4 regions of the Geodermatophilus sp. SYSU D00814 genome follow, and region 3 is predicted to be linked to each of the others. Evidence: predicted binding sites of a transcription regulator. Region 3 holds the regulator's gene; each other region holds the start of a gene.

Region 1 (4,313 bases), on a different contig from region 3:
GCGTCGCGGCACCGCGTCCTGCGGCGGCTGCTGGTCATCTCGTTCCTCACCGGCACCGCGCTGACCACGCTGGAGGTGCTCGGGCCGCTGTGGTTCGCCGAGCTCGGCGGCGGCCTGGACCGGGGTGCTGTGGTGTACGGCGTCGTCATGGCCGTGTCGTTCGCCGCCGCGGGGCTCGGCGCGCTGCTCGCGCCGGCCGCCCGCCGGCTGGCGCGGGGGTCGGTGGCCTGGGCGAGCTTCCTCACCGCGGTGGTGTGGGCCCTCGCCGTCGTCGGTGTGGCGCTGGCCGGGCACGTCGCGGTGGCCGCCGTCGCCTTCGTCGTCTCCTACCTGGCCAACGGCGCCGGCTGGCCGCTGCGGCAGGCGCTCATGCACGAGCAGGTGGGCGCCGCCCAGCGGTCGACGACGGTCTCGGCGAAGTCGGTCGCGCTGATGCTCGGCGGCGGCCTGGGCAGCCTGCTGCTCCCCCGCCTGGCCGACGCCGCCGGGCTGCCCGCGGGCTTCCTCGCCGGCGCCGTCGCCGTCCTGCTCATCGGGGTGGTCTCCCTCGGGCTGCGGCCCGCGGAGGCGCAGGGTGAGACAGCTCGCCGTATCGCAGCGGGGGCCAGCGGGTAGCGGCACGTCATGGCTGAGCTCCCCCAGGCACACCTCGAAGGCCTCAAGGTCGCCGTCACCGGCGCGAGCGGCAACGTCGGCACCGCGCTGCTGCGGCGGCTGACCGCGCCGGGCAGCGGCGTGGCCGAGGTGCGCGGGCTGGCCCGCCGGCAGCCGCCGGACACCGAGCCGTACTCGTCGGTGACCTGGTACACCGCCGACCTCGGCGAGACCGCCAGCGAGCAGGCGCTGACCAACCTGCTCGAGGACGTCGACGCCGTCGTGCACCTGGCCTGGGTGCTGCAGCCGGGCCGCCGGTCCGAGGAGCTGCACAGGGCGAACGTCGACGGCACCCGGCGCGTCATGCGGGCGGCCGTCGCCGCCGGGGTGCAGCACGTGGTGCACATGTCCTCGCTCGGCGCCTACGCCGCGGGCGGCGGCGACCGGCCGGTGACCGAGGACTGGCCGGTCACCGGCATCCCGAGCTCGCAGTACAGCCGGCAGAAGTCCGAGGCCGAGCGGGTCGTGCGCGAGGTCGTCGGGCGCAAGAAGGACGTCACGCTGACCGTCGTCCGGCCCACCCTCGTGCTGCAGCCCGAGGCGGCCAGCGAGATCGGCCGCTACTTCCTCGGCCCACTGGTGTTCGGCGCCGTCCGCCTCGTGCCCGGGCAGCTCGCCTCGGTGCTGCCCCTGCCGCTGCCGTCGCTGCGGGTCGGCTTCGTGCACGCCGACGACCTCGCCGACGCCATCGTCCGCATGCTCGACCGGCGCGTCCCGGGGCCGTTCAACGTCGCCGCCGACCCCGCCCTCGACGCCGACGGCATCGCCCGCGCGCTGGGCACCACCCGGATCCCGGTCCCGGCCGTGCTGGTGCGGACCGGGCTGACGGCGGCCTTCCGCGCGCACGTGGTGCCTACCGAGCCGGGCTGGCTCGACCTCGGCATCCAGTCGCCGGTGCTCGACACCAACCGCGCCCGCACGCAGCTGGGCTGGCACCCCGCACACCGCGGGGACGACGTGCTGCGCCAGTTCGTCGCCGCCCTCGGCCGTGGCGACGGCGCGCCGGGCCCGCTGCTGTCCCCCACCGGTGGCCGCTCCCACGACCCGGGCGGCGATCCCGCGAACGTACCGAACCGTCGTCCGGACTGAGCGCCACTGACGGGGCCCACGGCCTCGGTTCCGTCACCTTCCAGCGGTTGAGGCCGGTCACCGTCGGGCCTGCGGCCGCGCGGCGGCCGGTCCTGTGACCTGGCCTTTCGGAGCCACGGGGCTTGCTGATCCATTCGATCGAACGTATGATCGAACACGTGACGGAAGTGCTGGCGGCCGACGAGCCCGTGGTGGGGTGGGCGTCGGGGCCGCTGGGTGCGGTGCAGGCCGCCGATCGCGAACTGTCCCGGCAGACGGCGTTGCGGGCGCGGGCGATCGCGGCGTTCGCGGAGACGCGGCCCGTCTCGGCCGACCGGCCGCCGGGCTCGCCGGGGGCGATGGCGGCGGAGCGGTGGGCGGCGCGGGCCGAGGTGCTGCGGCCGGTCAGTGAGTGGGCCACCCAGGAGCTGGCGATGGCGCTGTCTCTGTCGACCCAGTCCGCGCTGGTGCTGCTCGAGCGGTCGCTGACACTGGTGCACCGGCTCCCGGGCACCCTCGATGCCCTGCAGTCCGGGGCGCTGCACGTCGGGCACCTCGCTCCGCTGCTGGACAAGGTCGCCCCGATCGCTGACGACGCGCTGCGTGCCGCGATAGAGCGGGACCTGCTGGCCTGGGCGGCGGGGCGGCTGAGCACACCGGCCCAGCTGGGCGACAAGGTGCGTCGGGAGGTGCTGCGACGCAACGTCCGCTCGGCCGCGGACGACCTGGCGAAGGCGGTGCGGGAGCGCGGGGTCATCGCCCGGCCCGACCGGGTCGACGGCATGAGCATGGTGTCGGCACTGCTGACCACGCCGGAGGCCGCCGCACTGCTCGCGGCGCTGGGCGCCTACGCCGACGCGCTGCCTGCCGACGGACGCACCCGGGAGCAGAAGATGGCCGACTGCCTGCTGGACCTGGTGCTGCGCCCCGGCGAGACCGGCCTGCCCCCGGTGCAGGTCGCCCTCACCGTGGTCGCCCCGGTCGGGGCGCTGCTGGGCGGGGATGCCCCGTGCGAGATCGACGGCCAGGTGGTGCCCGCCGAGGTGGTGCGTGCCCTGCTCGCCGCCCTCACCGGTCACGCGGCCGCCACCGACACCGAGTCCGCCGACACCGCCCCCGCCGACACCACCCCCGCCGACACGGCACCGGCCGGGCCCGAGCCGCCTGACAGGGCGGGCACGTCCGCGGTGGTGTCCGAGGCGGAGGACTTCGCGCGCTGGTCGCAGGAGCTGGAGCAGCGGGTGCTGGCCGGCGAGTTCGACGCCGAGCCGGCCCCCTGCTACCTGGAGGAGGACGGACCACCACCCGACAGCTGGCCCGACGGCCCACCATCACTGGCACCCCCAGGGCATCGCCCCGCCCCGGCCGTGCCCGACGGGTGGTGGGCGCGCGCCGACCGCGCCGTCGACGACGCCGGCACCGCCCTGCTCACCCTCGAGCGCGCCCTCGGCCACGCCCGCCGGACGGTGGCCACCGCCGAACGCGCCGACACCGCCGACGAGGCCGGCTGGGCGGCGAGTGCCGCCGGCCGGGTCTCGGCCGCACCCGACGCGCTCACCGCCCTCGCCGCCGCCGATCAGGCCCGCGCCGACCTGGCCGACCTGCTCGCCCGCACCGCCGGCGGCGGGCTGGCCGACCGGCCCCGCCTCGCCCTCACCGATGCGGTCACCGGCGCCCTGCTCGCCCTCACCGACCTGCCCGGACTACAGCAGGCCGCCCGCGCCGGCGCCGGAGTGAGCCCCCCGGGCGAGAGCCCCGGCTACCGACCCACCGCGGCCCTGGACCGGTTCGTGCGCGCCCGCGACCGGCGCTGCCGCTTCCCCGGCTGCCGCCGCCCCGTCCCCCGCCACGGCGAACTCGACCACCACACCCCCTGGCCCGCCGGCCCCACCACCGCCGCCAACCTGGCCGGCTACTGCACCGGCCACCACCGCGGCAAGCACCAGGCACCCGGCTGGCAGCACCACCTGGCCCCCGACGGCACCCTCACCGTCACCACCCCATCCGGCCTCACCGCCACCACCACCCCACCGCCCTACTGAGGCGGGCCCTGCCGCCAGCCGCGCGCGACAGGTCGGTGCGACTCAGCCCTCCGCCAGGCGTGCAGCGTGCTCCTGCTCCTCGGGTCGGACCTCCGACGGCCACGTGCCGACGAGCCGCCACGAGACGGTCCCGCCCGATGGAGTCGCACCCGTGCCCGCGGCCAGGGCGTCGTCGATCGTCCCCCGTACCTGCTGCTCATCCTCCGGCTCGGCCGCGAAGAGCACCCGCAGTCGCACCTCGTCACCTGTCCGCTGCGCCCGGGTGTGGTGCGGGGCGAGCGGGCACGGCGGCTCGTGCTCCCAGCTGCCGCACAGCGCGACGGTGATCGCGCCGCCGGGCGCGCGCTGGTCGGCGCCGGCCGCCATCGACAGCACCGCGTCGTGGGCGAACCGCTCCTTGGCCACTCGGCCACTGTGGCAGCACGCCGGCCCGCCGGGTCCTCCGCTCACCGGCGGACGGCGTAGCGCACCAGGACGTTGTCGGATCCCTGGGGGTGACGGACGCCCAGCAGGCACAGGTCCGCAGGTGCGTCGAAGGTCGGGGTACCG
Region 2 (4,313 bases), on a different contig from region 3:
CCCGCACGCTCGGGCCCGGGAGCGGCGGGTCCTCCCGGGTGGGCACGCAGGGCGCGGCGGACGCGGTCGAGCGGCTGGCCCGCGCGGAGGAGGCCGCCCGCTACGGCCCTCCCGGCGCCGGCTCCGGCGACCCGGCCGCGGCAGCCGCGCTGCGGACGGCGCGGCAGGGGCTGGTCGCGGCCGTCCCCGCCCGCACCCGGCTGCTGGCGCGGCTGTGGCCGGCCTCGCTGGTCGAGGGGCTGGGCGCCGCGGCCCGGGCGTTGCTGGGCCGGCTCCCCCGCCGCACCGCCTGAGGGAGGACCCCCTTCCCGGGGCCCGTTCCAGCACGTCACCCGGCCGCCGGACGGTGTGCGCCGACGCCGCACGTCCGGGCCGGGGACGCCGCGCCGGCGCACACCGTCCGGGGGAACGGGCCCGCCGAACGCCGACGGCCGCCGTCCCCGGGAGGGACGGCGGCCGTCGGCCGAGCGTGCGGGCTACTGGTCGTAGCGGCGGCGGAAGCGCTCCTCGAGGCGGTTCTTCAGCGGCTGCCGGCGGGGCCTGCCGCCGCGGCCGCGAGCGGCGGTGCTCCCGCCGCGGGCGCCGACCGGGCCGGTCTCCACCGCGCCGGTAGCGCTGCGGTAGTTCAGCACGCCGAGCGCGGCGCCGCCGAACATCACCAGGAACCCGAGGACCCCGAGGGGCACGGACGGGACGACCGCGCCACCGACGAGGACGGCCAGGCCCACGACCACCAGCAGCGCACCGAGTTGCAGCTTCCGCCGGGCCTTGAGCCTGCGGTCACCCGTGCGGACGGAGGAGGCGAACTTGGGATCGTCGTCGACGAGGGCGCGCTCGATCTGCTCCAGCAGTCGCTGCTCGTGCTCGGAGAGCGGCACCGAGACCTCCAGATGGGCCAAGCCAATACCGCCGGGGTCACCCCGGCGGTGCCACCGAGGATACGAGCCGTTCGCGGGGTGCGAAAGGCGAGCGCGCGGCGACCCGCCGGTGATCGTCTCCGGTCACCCTCCCGGGCGGTCGCGCACCCGCCGGTCGCGGTCGCGGTGCAGCAGCGTGGCCGGCCGGACGGCCCCCGCGCCGAACCGGCGGGCGGCCCGGTCGGCGGCCAGCTCGGCGTCCCGGCGGCCGTGCTCGCGCTCGCCGAGCTGCAGCTGCCGGGGCGCCGACCCGGCCGGCACCAGCCGCTCGGCCCGCACCCCCACCAGCCGCAGCCGCGCCCGGTCCAGGCCGAGGGCGTCGAAGAGCGCGCGGGCGGTCTCGTAGAGGTCCTGCCCGACGTCGGTGGGGACGTCGAGGGTGCGGCTGCGGGTGATCGTGGTGAAGTCGGCGAAGCGGACCTTGATGCTCACCGTGCGCGCCAGCCAGCCGCCCGCCCGCAGCCGGCCCGCCGTCCGCTCGGCCAGCCGCAGCAGCTCCCGGTGGACCACGGCGGGGTCGTCGACGTCGGTGGCGAAGGTCTCCTCGTGCCCGGTGGACCGCTCCGGCTCGTCGGGCACCACCCGGCGCGGGTCGCGGCCCCAGGACAGCTCGTGCAGGTGCGCGCCGGCCGCCGGGCCCACCGCCCGCTGCAGCGTGCGGACCGGCACGTGCGCCAGGTCGCCGACGGTGCGCAGCCCCAGCCGCAGCAGCAGCTCCTCGGTCTTCGCGCCGACGCCCCACAGCGCGCCCACCGGCAGCGGGTGCAGGAAGTCGATGACCTCGGCCGGGCGGACGACGAGCAGCCCGTCGGGCTTGGCGCGGGTGGAGGCGAGCTTGGCCACGAACTTGGTACCGGCGACGCCGACCGAGCAGGTGATGCCCTGCTCGTCGTAGACGCGGGCGCGCAGGTACTCGCCGATCTGCGCCGCGTCGCCCAGCCGGCGGCCGGCCCCCGACACGTCGAGGAACGCCTCGTCGAGGCTCAGCGGCTCCACCAGCGGGGTGACCGACCGGAACAGCGCCATGACCGAGCGGGAGACCTCGGCGTAGAGCGCCATGTCGCCGGGCAGCACGGTCGCCGTCGGGCACAGCCGCAGCGCCCGGGCCGTGGGCATGGCGGCGTGCACGCCGTACGCGCGCGCCTCGTAGGTGGCCGAGGTGACCACCCCGCGGTTGCCCGCGCCGCCGACGACGACCGGCGTGCCGGCGAGCTCGGGGCGCCGGCGCACCTCGACGCTGGCGAAGAAGGCGTCCATGTCGACGTGCAGCACCGTGCACCCCTCCGCCCGCCCCGCTGCCACGACCCCTCCCTCGAACACCTGTTCGGACCGACCTGGGGAGGGTAACGGTCCGGCCGGGTCCGTGGCGCGCGGTGCGGGCGGGCTCCCCGGCGTGTCCCGGAACGGCGCGAACTCGCAGGTGACCGCATGTGTGACCGCCCCGTGAACGAGGTAGGTGGGACGCGACCGACCGCCATCCGGCGGCCGGCGCCGATCCGCACCGGAGGAGCTCGATGGCGCTCGACGACGACGACATGACCAGCGTGGAGGGTCCGGCCGACAGCGGTGCCGGCGAGGGCACGCCCGGCCAGCACGACGGCGGTGCCGACGGCGGCGCCGACGGCGGCGCGGGCCACGACGGCGGCGCGGACGGCACGGCCGACGGCGGTGCCGGCCACGACGGGGGCGCGGACGGCGGTGCCGACGGCGGCGCCGGGCACGGCCCGGCCGACGGCGGTGCGGCCGGTGGCGGCTCCGACGGCGGTGCCGACGGTGGCGCCGACGGCGGCGCGGACGGTTCGGCCTGAGCCAGGACCCGGCCGTCGCGGGGCCGGGCGGGGCTGACCCCCGCCCGGCCCTGCGCCGGTGCACGCACCTCGACCCCGCGGTCTTCGCCGAGCGGCACTGGTCGCGCCGCCCGCTGCTCACCCGCGCCGAGGACACCGGGGAGTCCTTCGCCGACCTGCTGACGCTGGCCGACGTCGACGAGCTGCTCTCGCGCCGCGGGCTGCGCACCCCGTTCCTGCGCATCGCCAAGGACGGCGCCGTCGTCGACGCGGCGCGGTTCACCACCTCCGGCGGCGCCGGCGCCGAGATCGCCGACCAGGTCTCCTCCGACGCCGTGCTGCGGCTGTTCGCCGACGGCAGCACCGTCGTCCTGCAGGGGCTGCACCGGCTCTGGCCGCCGCTGATCGAGTTCGCCGACCAGCTCGCCGCCGACCTCGGGCACCCCACGCAGGTCAACGCCTACGTCACCCCGCCGTCCTCGCGCGGCTTCAGCCCGCACTACGACGTGCACGACGTCTTCGTGCTGCAGGTGGCCGGCGAGAAGCACTGGACGATCCACGAACCGGTGCTCCCCGAGCCGCTGCGCAGCCAGCCGTGGAACGACCGCGCCGCCGAGGTCGCCGCGGCCGCGGAGCGCGAGCCGGTCATCGACGCGGTGCTGCGCCCCGGCGACGCGCTCTACCTGCCGCGCGGCTACCTGCACTCGGCGGTCGCCCTGGGGCAGACCAGCGCCCACCTGACCGTCGGCGTCCACCCGGTCACCCGCTGGTCGGCCGTCGAGGCGGCGCTGGACCTGGTGCGGGTGCTCGCCGCCGACGACCCCGAGCTGCGCCGGGCGCTGCCGCTGGGCGTGGACCTCGCCGACCCCGCGGCCCTGCGCGACGACGTCGCCGCCGTGGTGGGTGCGCTGCAGGGCTGGCTGGGCCGGGTCGACCCCGACCGGGTCGCCGACCGGGTGCGCGGCCGCACGTGGGCGCAGGTGCGGCCGGAGCCGGTGGCGCCGCTGGCGCAGGCGACCGCCGCCGCGGCGCTCACCCCCGACACCGTGCTGCGGCTGCGCCGCCGGCTGCGGGTCTCCCTGCGGGACGCCGGGGGCGACCGCGTCACCCTGATCGGCGGGCGCCGCACGCACGAGTTCCCCGCCGCCACCCGCCCGGCGCTGGCCGCGCTGCTCGCCGCCGGGGAGCTGGAGGTGGCCGACCTGGCCGGCCTGGAGCCGGCCGACCGGCTCACCCTGGCCCGGCGGCTGGTGACCGAGTCGATCGCCGTGGTCGCCGACGCGCACGTCGACGGGTCCCCCGACGGTGGGACCGCCCCCGAGCCGGGCCCGGCCGGACCGGGTGCCCCGGCCCCGGACGCGGGCGGGGACGATGGGGAGCGTGCCGACGCCCTCGGGACCGGGTCGTGAGCCCGCCGCCCTCCCCCGGGTGAGTGCCGCACCGGCGCGGCCCGATCCCTCCCCGCCGTCCCGGCCGGTCCGCGTCGGCCGGCTGGACCCGACGCGCTGCTCGGTCACCGCCCTGGTCCGCGGCGACTCCCCCGTCGCCACGGCCGGGCCGGCGCAGCGCTGGCTGCTGGTCGAGCAGCCGGGGCCGTGGGGCCCCGACG
Region 3 (4,313 bases):
TCCCCCGCCGGCACGACCGTCAGACCCGGGCCGGGAACGACAGCCGACCCGGGGGCCGCCTCGCCCCCTGGGCCGGCGACGACGGCCGGCATCTCGGTCGTGACCGCGCGGTGGCGGCCCGACCCGGCGCCGGCGGGTGCGCGGTGCCGGCCGGCCCCGCCCGCACCGACGGCGGGCTGCTCGGCGGTCGCGTCGGCGCCGTGCCGCCGGAACCGGCGGGGGCGCGGAACCGGACCCCCGACGGAGACGACCGCGGCCGTGGCGGGCACCGCCGCGACACCGAGCACCGCAGCGACACCGGGCACCGGAGCGACACCGGGCACCGGAGCGACACCGGGCACCGCCGCGAGGGCTGGCATCGCAGCGGTGGCGGGCGCGTCCGCCGGGGCGGGCGCGGCCGCGGGTACGGCGTCGGCTGCCGGCGCGAGCGTCAGGCGGCGCTCGGGCAACCGGACCGCGGTCAGCTCCACCCAGGTCCCGGCGCCCTCGACGACCCCGGGAACCTCCGCCCGCAGCCGCACCCAGACCTCGCAGGCGCCGCTGTCGTCGTGCCGCCAGCCGAGCATCGCACCCGGCACCCAGGCGCCGTCCACGAGCACCTCGACGTCCTGCGGCGACCCGAAGGACACCGCCGCCCTGCTGTTCACGGCTGCTGACACGCCCCTCACCGTATGCGTTGATCCGAGATCGGTGCGTGAGCGACCGGGGACCGATGGTTGACGAACCGTCGAGGACGCTCTCGTCACTTCTCCGGGCGGCCCTCGGTGGCCGTCCCGTGTCCCCTCCGCCGGGTCAGGGGAGCCGGAGGACCTGCCCGGCGACCACCGCGGAACCCTCGAGGTCGTTGAGCGCCTCGATCGCGTGCACCACGGCGCGCACGTCCTGACCGTCGCCGGCGACCTCGTCGGCGATGGACCACACCGTGTCGCCCGGCTCGACGACGACGCTGCTCTCCCCGGCGAGCTGCAGGCCCTGCTGGGGAGCGAGGACCTCCCGGCCCAGGAGCGCGCCCCCGATGCCCGCGGCCAGGACCAGGGCGACGACCAGGCGCCGCCCGCGGCGGGTCAGCCGGAGGGGCGCCGGCGACGGGACGGCCGCGCGCCGGACCGGCTGCGCGGACACCGGCCGCCCTCCGGGCCGGGCCGGGTCGCGGCGCGTGCGGCGCGCCCCCGCGGCGGGGCCGGTGGCGCGGGCGGCCGGCTCGGCCGGGAGGTCGGGCACCGGCCGCAGGTGACCGGCCACGCGCGGGCCGGCGCCGGGGAGCGGGGCCGGAGGTGCCGGGGGCGCCTGGCGAGCGGGGCGCCCGGAGGTGTCGGGGCGCACCGGCCGACGAGTGGGAGCGGGGCCGCCCCCGGCACCGTCGGCGAGCAGCGGCCGCCAGGGCACCCGCACCGTCGCGTCGAACTCCAGCACCGCCTGGCGCACGCTGCCCATGACCACTCTCCTCGTCGACCCCATCGCATCGAACAGACGTTCGATCGAACGTGTGTGCGATGTCTACCGCACGGCACCGACAGGAGCCAACCGACACCGCCCACCGGTTTCGAACACACGTTTGAAGTCCCGGTCCCGAGGCGCTACGGTCCGATCAGCAGCCGTCCGCCCGGCACCCGGCGGTCGATCCCGGCCGCACCGGCACCCGTCGGTCACCGACCGGAGGTCCCGGAGCCGGGGACGGGGCGGGACACGAGGGCCGTGGGGACACGGCCGGCGAGGAGGAGACGTGGCGGGCACCAGCGGGACCGGCCAGGGCACGCGCGGGAGCACCACCACCCGGCGGGGTGGCGGCCGGCGGGGCACCGACACCGCCGCCGAGGGGACCGGCACCCAGACCGGCGCGGTGCGCACCTTCCCCGACCGGGGTGAGGCCGGCGACGGGCTCACGCAGCGCCAGCGCCGGGTGCTCGAGGTCATCCGCGACTCGATCGAGCGCCGCGGCTACCCGCCCTCGGTGCGCGAGATCGGCGAGGCGGTGGGCCTGTCCTCGGCGTCGTCGGTCGCCCACCAGCTCTCCGTGCTGCAGAAGAAGGGCTGGTTGCGGCGCGACCCCAACCGCCCCCGCGCGCTCGACGTGCGGCTGCCCGGCGACACCGCGGCGGAGGCCGCACCGCCGGCCGCCGCGGCCGGCGACACCACCGCCCCCACGTACGTGCCGCTGGTCGGCCGGATCGCCGCCGGTGGCCCGGTCCTCGCCGAGCAGGCGGTCGAGGACGTCTTCCCGCTCCCCCGCGAGCTGGTCGGCGACGGCACCCTGTTCATGCTCCGGGTGGCCGGTGACTCGATGGTCGACGCGGCCATCTGCGACGGCGACTGGGTGGTCGTGCGCCAGCAGCCCACCGCTGAGAACGGCGAGATCGTGGCCGCGATGCTCGACGGCGAGGCCACCGTCAAGACCTACAAGCGCCGCGACGGGCACGTGTGGCTGCTGCCGCACAACCCGGCCTACGAGCCCATCCCGGGCGACGAGGCGACCATCCTCGGCCGGGTGGTCACCGTCCTGCGCCGCGTCTGACCCGCACCGCCCGGGACGCGCTCCCGGCCCCGCGGTCCCGCCCGGGTCGGCGGCGGCCGGGCGCCGCGACCTCGACCGGCTGGCGGTCCCGCGGCACGGCGGGCGGCCTCAGCCCGCCGGCGGTCCCGCCGCGCGGCCCCGGCGCACCCGGCCGGCGACCCACACCAGCACCGTGGCCACCCCTGCGGCGACCAGCCCCGCGGCGACCGGGGACACGCCGGTGCCGCCGTCGTCGAGGACGGCCGCCAGCGACGGGTCGGCCGCCGAGGACGGCGCCGGGGCCGCCGTCCCGGCGGGGATCGGCACGAGCGTGACGTCGCCCGGCAGCCCCTCGCCCGCCACGAGGAGCGCCGCGCCGTCGGCGGTGAACGACACCGCCTCCCCCTGCGGCGCCTCGGGCAGCGCGATGCGCACCGGTTCGCCCCCCAGGGCGGCCGGCACGTCCGAGCCGGTCAGCGGCCAGACGTAGGCGTCGGTGTAGGTGCGCAGTGCGATCCGGCTGCCGTCGCGGGCCACCGCGCCGCCGGTCACCAGGAGCTGACCGGCCCGCCCCACCGGGCCGCCCGGTGTCCCGGTCAGCGTGAACGCCACGCTGCCGACGTCGGCCAGCGCCACCGTGCCGCCGTCGACGAGCGGCGCCGTGGGGCGGTAGACGCGGCTGGCACCGAGCACCTCCTTGGTCACCAGGTACGGCGTGCCGTCGGGGGCCACCAGGAGCGCCTCGGCGTCGTGCGGGCCGTCGGGGTAGGTGAGCCGGAAGAGCGCCGTACCGCCGTCGGGCCGCAGGGCGATGAGGGCGACGGTCCCCCGGGTGGCGTTGTTGTCGCCGGTGTCGGCCAGCCACACGGTGCCGTCGGGACCGACGCCGAGGTCCTCGGGGTCGTAGGGGTCCAGCGGCGCGACGGTCTCGTCCACGACGCGGCAGGTCCCGTCGAGCACGGAGACGGCCACCTGCTCGCCGCCGTCGGCGATGGCCAGCAGGCGGTCCCCGACGTCGACGAGGCCGGAGAGCTCCGCGAGCCGGGGGTCGGTCACCTGGCAGCGCAGCGACGGCGCGCCCGGTTCCTCGGCGGCAGCGGGGAATGCGGGGCCGAGCGCGAGGGCCAGACCGGCGAGTGCGGCCACGGCCCACCCGGGGTGTGCCCCGGCGCTACGCGGGGGGACGGCCGGCTCGGGCACTGCCCCAGCGTGACAGAACGACTGCGTCGAGTGCGTGAACCACGCCCAGCAGCAGCACCCCCACCGAGGCGCCGACCACCGCGTCGGTGACCCAGTGGAAGTCCAGGGACACCATGGCGATCCCGGTCAGCACCGGGCCCACGACGCTGAGCCACCACAGCGTCCGCTGCACGCCCGGGGCCAGTCGGTACTCGACCGCCAGCCAGTAGGCCACGCCCCACATGAGCACGGCGTTGGCCACGTGCCCGGAGGGGTAGCTGGCCCCGTCGCGGTGGAAGAAGGACCCGGGGTAGGCCGGCGCGGTGCGGCCGGTGCCGTACTTGAACGCGTAGACCACGACGGTCAGCAGCGCGAGCGCGGTGAGCACCCGCAGCAGCGGCAGCAGGGTCCGCCGGCGGATGCACAGCCAGCCGACCAGCCCGGCCAGGACGATGAGGATGGTGCCGCGCCCGCCGATCTGGGTGACCGCCCAGACCGGCCAGTAGCCCGGGGAGTCCCGCAGGTCCCACGCGCTGACGACCTCGGAGACCTCCAGGTCGAGCCGTTCGAGCACGCCGCGGTTGAGCAGGTCGACGGTGACCGCCGTGGTGACGACGAACGCCACGAGCAGCAGCCACCAGGA
Region 4 (4,313 bases), on a different contig from region 3:
GGTCCGGCGCGGGCACGTGCCGCGGCACGGCGATGCGATCACCGGGCACCAGCTCCCCGAGCGGCCGGAACCCGTCGTAGGTGAGGAACGGGTGGTTGGCCGTGGCGCGCACCGTCTTGCCCGATGCGGTGGTCAGCTGCAGCACGGGCTTGCGGCCGGTGGAGAAGACGTGCGTCAGGTGACGGCGCACGTAGCGGAGGTTGTCGTCGAGCGCCCACACCGGGACGTCGGTGGCACCGGCCGTGAACAGCTCACCCATCGTCGTCTCGGCGCCCGTGTCGGCCCGGAGGACGCGGGTCTCCGCGGGCAGACACCCCGACTCGCGGAGGTCCGACAGCATCGGCTTCTTGTCCTGCCGCTGCTCGGACCCACGGTTGAGCTGTGACATCGCGATGACGGGGACCTCGAGCTCCTTGGCCAAGAGCTTGAGCGCACGGGAGAACTCCGAGACCTCCTGCTGGCGGCTCTCGACGCGCTTTCCCGACGTCATGAGCTGGAGGTAGTCGATGACCACGAGCTTGAGGTCGTTGCGCTGCTTGAGGCGCCGCGCCTTGGCCCGGATCTCCATCATCGTCATGTTCGGTGAGTCGTCGATGTAGAGCGGCGCGTCGGCCACCTCACCCATGCGGCGGGCCAGTTTCGACCAGTCCTCGTCGGACAGCGTGCCGGCGCGCATGTGGTGCAGCGGCACCTTCGCCTCGGCCGACAGCAGACGCATGGTGATCTCGTGCTTGCTCATCTCGAGCGAGAAGATGCACGTGGCCAGGTGGTTCTTCACCGCGGCCGACCGAGCGATGTCCAGCCCGAGTGTCGAGTTGTGCGTCGGGACGAAGCTGCGGCCGGCGAGGAAGAGGGAGTCGGCGGCGTCGACCTGGATGCACCGCACGGGCACGCTCTGGACCGGCCGGACGTCGGTGACGAAACGGACGCCGCGGGCGGTGAACGTGCGCGCACCCCGCTCCTTGTGCAGCAGCCGCTTGCGTTCCAGGCGGAACACCTCGTCGTCGGTGCTGAAGGTGAGCGTGTAGCAGGTGGACGAGGCCTCGCTCCGGCCGCGGACCCGCTTGGTGCTCATCCGGACGCGGTGGCCCAGGCCCGCGATCAGCTCACGGGCGTCCTCGGCCAGCCGACGGCTGGTGACGGCGAACTGCACCGCACCGCCTCCCGTCACGGTGCCGTCGGTGTCGAGCAGGCCGGCCAGCAGCGCCCGCCGCTGGGTCACCGACGCGCGCAGGTAGGCGGTCGGGATGTGCTTGTCCCCGAGCACGCCCAGGCCGCGCAGGAGGGCGTGCACGGTGCCGTGGTCGTCCCGGCAGTCCTGGCACTGCGCCAGGCCGCTCGAGGGGCCGCCGCAGTCGGGGCAGGTCGCCGCGCGGCCGGCTCCGCCGCGGGCCCGCAGCGCACCGCCGCAGGTCTTCCCGCAGGTCTGCACCTGGGAGGTCTTCGGCACGAAGGGCTCGCCGCACATCGGGCACGGCCGCGCCTCGGGGCCGGGACGGGCCGGCAGGCGCAGGGAGTACCGCCGGTCGGCGCCCGTGGGGACGACGACCAGCCCCTCGGCCTCGATGTGGACGGCGATCTCGGGGTCGGCGCTGGTGTACTGCGCGGCGGCCGACGTGCCGTCGCCCAGCCAGACGCCGAGGGCGTACGGCGGCACCGGGAGGTCGGCGGTGGGCAGGTCGAGCGGGGCGGCGTTGACGACGGCGTGGTTGAGCCGCCGGTCGGCGGTGGCGCAGCGGACCGTGCGGGCCAGCTCCTCCGTGGTACGGACGCGGGCCTGCCCACGCGCGCCGAGTCGGCGGGCGGCGCGGTCGGTGGTCACCCACTGGTGCCGGGCGTCGGCGACGACCACGGTGCCGTCGGAGAAGTGCACCTCGTAGCAGGGCCGGTCGGTCATGACGCCGGTGGCGGCCACGACCGTCGTCGGGCGGCCGTCGGCACCCAGCACCCGGTCGCCGACGGCGATCTCGCCCATCGTGGTCCAGCCCGTGGGCGTGGGGATCGGGGTGTCGAGGGCCAGCGCCTTGCCCACACCGGGACGGGCGGCGATGACGACCATCTGCCCGGCCTGGAGACCATTCGTCAGTTCGTCCAGATCGCGGATCCCGGTGGGCACGCCGCGGGCGGTGCCGCCGCGGGAGGCGATGGCGTCGAGCTCGTCCATCGTCGGCTGCAGGATGTCCTCGAGGCGCGAGTAGTCCTCGCTCATCCGCTTCTCGGTGACCTCGTAGATCTCCTGCTGCGCGCGGTCGACGATGTCGTCGACGTCGCCCCGCCCGCCGGCCGCTCCGTAGCCGAGCTGCACCACGCGGGTGCCGGCCTCCACGAGCCGCCGGAGGGTGGCCTGCTCGGCGACGATCTGGGCGTAGTAGCCGGCATTGGCCGCCGTGGGCGTCGAGGCGATGAGCGTGTGCAGGTAGACCGCGCCGCCCATCTTCGACAGCTGGTCGGTGCGGTTGAGCTCTGCGGCGACGGTGATGGCGTCGGCCGGCTCTCCCCGGCCGTAGAGGTCGAGGATCGTGTCGTAGATGACCTGGTGCGCCGGCCGGTAGAAGTCGTTGCCGGTCAGCTGCTCCACGACGTCGGCGATCGCGTCCTTGCTCATCAGCATGCCGCCGAGCACCGACTGCTCGGCCGCGACGTCCTGCGGGGGCTGCCGGTCGTACTCCGGCGCCGTCGCCTGCGGCCGGCTGAAGTCGTCGGCCACCGCCACCTGGGTACCTCCCTCCGCTCACGCGCACGCTGACCAGCCCCGGCCTGTCCGGCCGGGGCCCGGTGGGGGAAGCACCAGGACGCGCGTCGCCTGCACTCGAACGCCCGTTCGAGGACCGTGGTACCGGGAGCCACTGACAGTTCTCGCAGTTCCCGGCGCCGGAGAGACGGTAGGAAGCGACGGCGGGTCCGTCCAACACCCCGTGTGCACCGCGTTCTGCACAACTTGTGGACAAGTCGGTGGACAGCCCGAGTCGACATGTGGAGACGGGCGGGACACCGGCCGGACATCCAGCGGTCCTGCGGGTGTCACCTGCGCCGGGTCCGCCCACCGGCTGTGGACACGAGTTTCTCGGCGCGCCGGACGCCCGGGCGTGTCGTGTCGTCCCGCCCGGCGCAGCCGTCACAGCACCGGCGGTGACGGCGCGCGACGACCCACCGGCGGGGACGCCGTCACCCCGTGGCCGGCGCCTCGCCGGGGCGAGGACGCAGGCAGGCCGGCCACGCCGCCTCCGGGTGCCCCGGCCGCAGGGACGGCCCGGGAGGCGTCAGCGGGCCGTGGACGGTCCTCCGCGCCCCGTCCGACCACAGCAGGCCTGCCCCGCCGGGCGAGGCCCGAGACGACGCGAGGGGCGCCGGACGACGTCCGGCGCCCCTCGCGGGCAGTGCGGTGCGTCAGCCGGCGACGACCTCGATCGCCAGCCGGGTGGTGACCTCCGGGTGCACCCGCACGGTGACGGTGTGCTGGCCGGTGGTCTTGATGCTGCTCGGCAGCTCGATGCGGCGGCGGTCGAGCTCCGGGCCGCCGGCGGCGGTGACGGCCGCGGCGACGTCGGCGGTGGTGACCCGGCCGAAGAGGCGGCCCCCGTCACCGGCACGGGCGGGCACCCGGACGGTCAGGCCGGACAGGCGCCCGGCCACGGACTGGGCCTCCTCGAGCGAGCGCACCTCGCGGGCGGCACGCGCCCGGCGCAGCGACTCGACCTGCTTCTCGGCACCGCGGGTGGCGACGATGGCCAGACCGCGGGGCAGGAGGTAGTTGCGGGCGTACCCGCCCTTGACCTCCACGGTGTCACCGGAGGACCCGAGACCGGTGACCTCCTGCGTCAGGATCAGCTTCTGGGTGCTCATGGTCAGCGCGCCGTCGAGGTGTAGGGCAGCAGGGCCATCTCACGGCTGTTCTTGACGGCCGTGGCGACGTCCCGCTGGTGCTGGCTGCAGTTGCCGCTCACGCGGCGGGCACGGATCTTGCCGCGGTCGGAGATGAACTTCCGCAGCAGGGTCGTGTCCTTGTAGTCGATGTAGGTCGCCTTGTCCTTGCAGAACTGGCAGACCTTCTTCTTGGGCTTGCGCACGGGGGGCTTGGGCACTGGGTTCTCCAGGTACGGCTAGGGGGGTAGATGGAACGGCCCTCTCGCAGGGACCCGCGCCGCGCGGAGCGTGGCGTGGGGGGCGAGGGGGTCCTTTCTCAGAAGGGCGGCTCGTCGGACGGGCCGGCGGGCGTCGACCACGGGTCGCTCGCGCCGCCGCCACCACCGCCGCCGAAGCCACCGCCACCGCTGCCGCCGCCGCCGAAGCCGCCACCACCGCCGCCCTCACCA

What was found. The regulator LexA, encoded in region 3, represses DNA repair genes until DNA is damaged. The targets are predictions, from matches to a motif close to TCGAACANNTGTTCGA.
Region 1: the regulator LexA is predicted to act here: its motif matches at 1,882-1,897, upstream of ACI780_RS02695 (DUF222 domain-containing protein).
Region 2: the regulator LexA is predicted to act here: its motif matches at 2,230-2,245, upstream of dinB (DNA polymerase IV).
Region 4: the regulator LexA is predicted to act here: its motif matches at 2,810-2,825, upstream of ACI780_RS04515 (replicative DNA helicase).

What each region holds. Positions count from the first base shown of each region.
Region 1 is NZ_JBJGYP010000002.1:220,275-224,587, reverse strand. It holds gene ACI780_RS02705 (MFS transporter) at 1-615, shown strand, start outside; gene ACI780_RS02700 (NAD-dependent epimerase/dehydratase family protein) at 625-1,743, shown strand; gene ACI780_RS02695 (DUF222 domain-containing protein) at 1,902-3,764, shown strand; gene ACI780_RS02690 (hypothetical protein) at 3,807-4,169, opposite strand; gene ACI780_RS02685 (dihydrofolate reductase family protein) at 4,211-4,313, opposite strand, start outside.
Region 2 is NZ_JBJGYP010000032.1:22,358-26,670, reverse strand. It holds gene ACI780_RS20385 (transglutaminase family protein) at 1-293, shown strand, start outside; gene ACI780_RS20380 (DUF3040 domain-containing protein) at 477-878, opposite strand; gene dinB (DNA polymerase IV) at 1,002-2,219, opposite strand; gene ACI780_RS20370 (BatC protein) at 2,432-2,725, shown strand; gene ACI780_RS20365 (cupin domain-containing protein) at 3,040-4,113, shown strand; gene ACI780_RS20360 (sucrase ferredoxin) at 4,133-4,313, shown strand, end outside.
Region 3 is NZ_JBJGYP010000023.1:52,594-56,906, reverse strand. It holds gene ACI780_RS17880 (hypothetical protein) at 1-659, opposite strand, end outside; gene ACI780_RS17875 (LysM peptidoglycan-binding domain-containing protein) at 793-1,434, opposite strand; gene lexA (transcriptional repressor LexA) at 1,724-2,512, shown strand; gene ACI780_RS17865 (hypothetical protein) at 2,621-3,637, opposite strand; gene ACI780_RS17860 (phosphatase PAP2 family protein) at 3,663-4,313, opposite strand, start outside.
Region 4 is NZ_JBJGYP010000004.1:142,644-146,956, forward strand. It holds gene ACI780_RS04515 (replicative DNA helicase) at 1-2,707, opposite strand, end outside; gene rplI (50S ribosomal protein L9) at 3,388-3,843, opposite strand; gene rpsR (30S ribosomal protein S18) at 3,846-4,082, opposite strand; gene ACI780_RS04530 (single-stranded DNA-binding protein) at 4,181-4,313, opposite strand, start outside.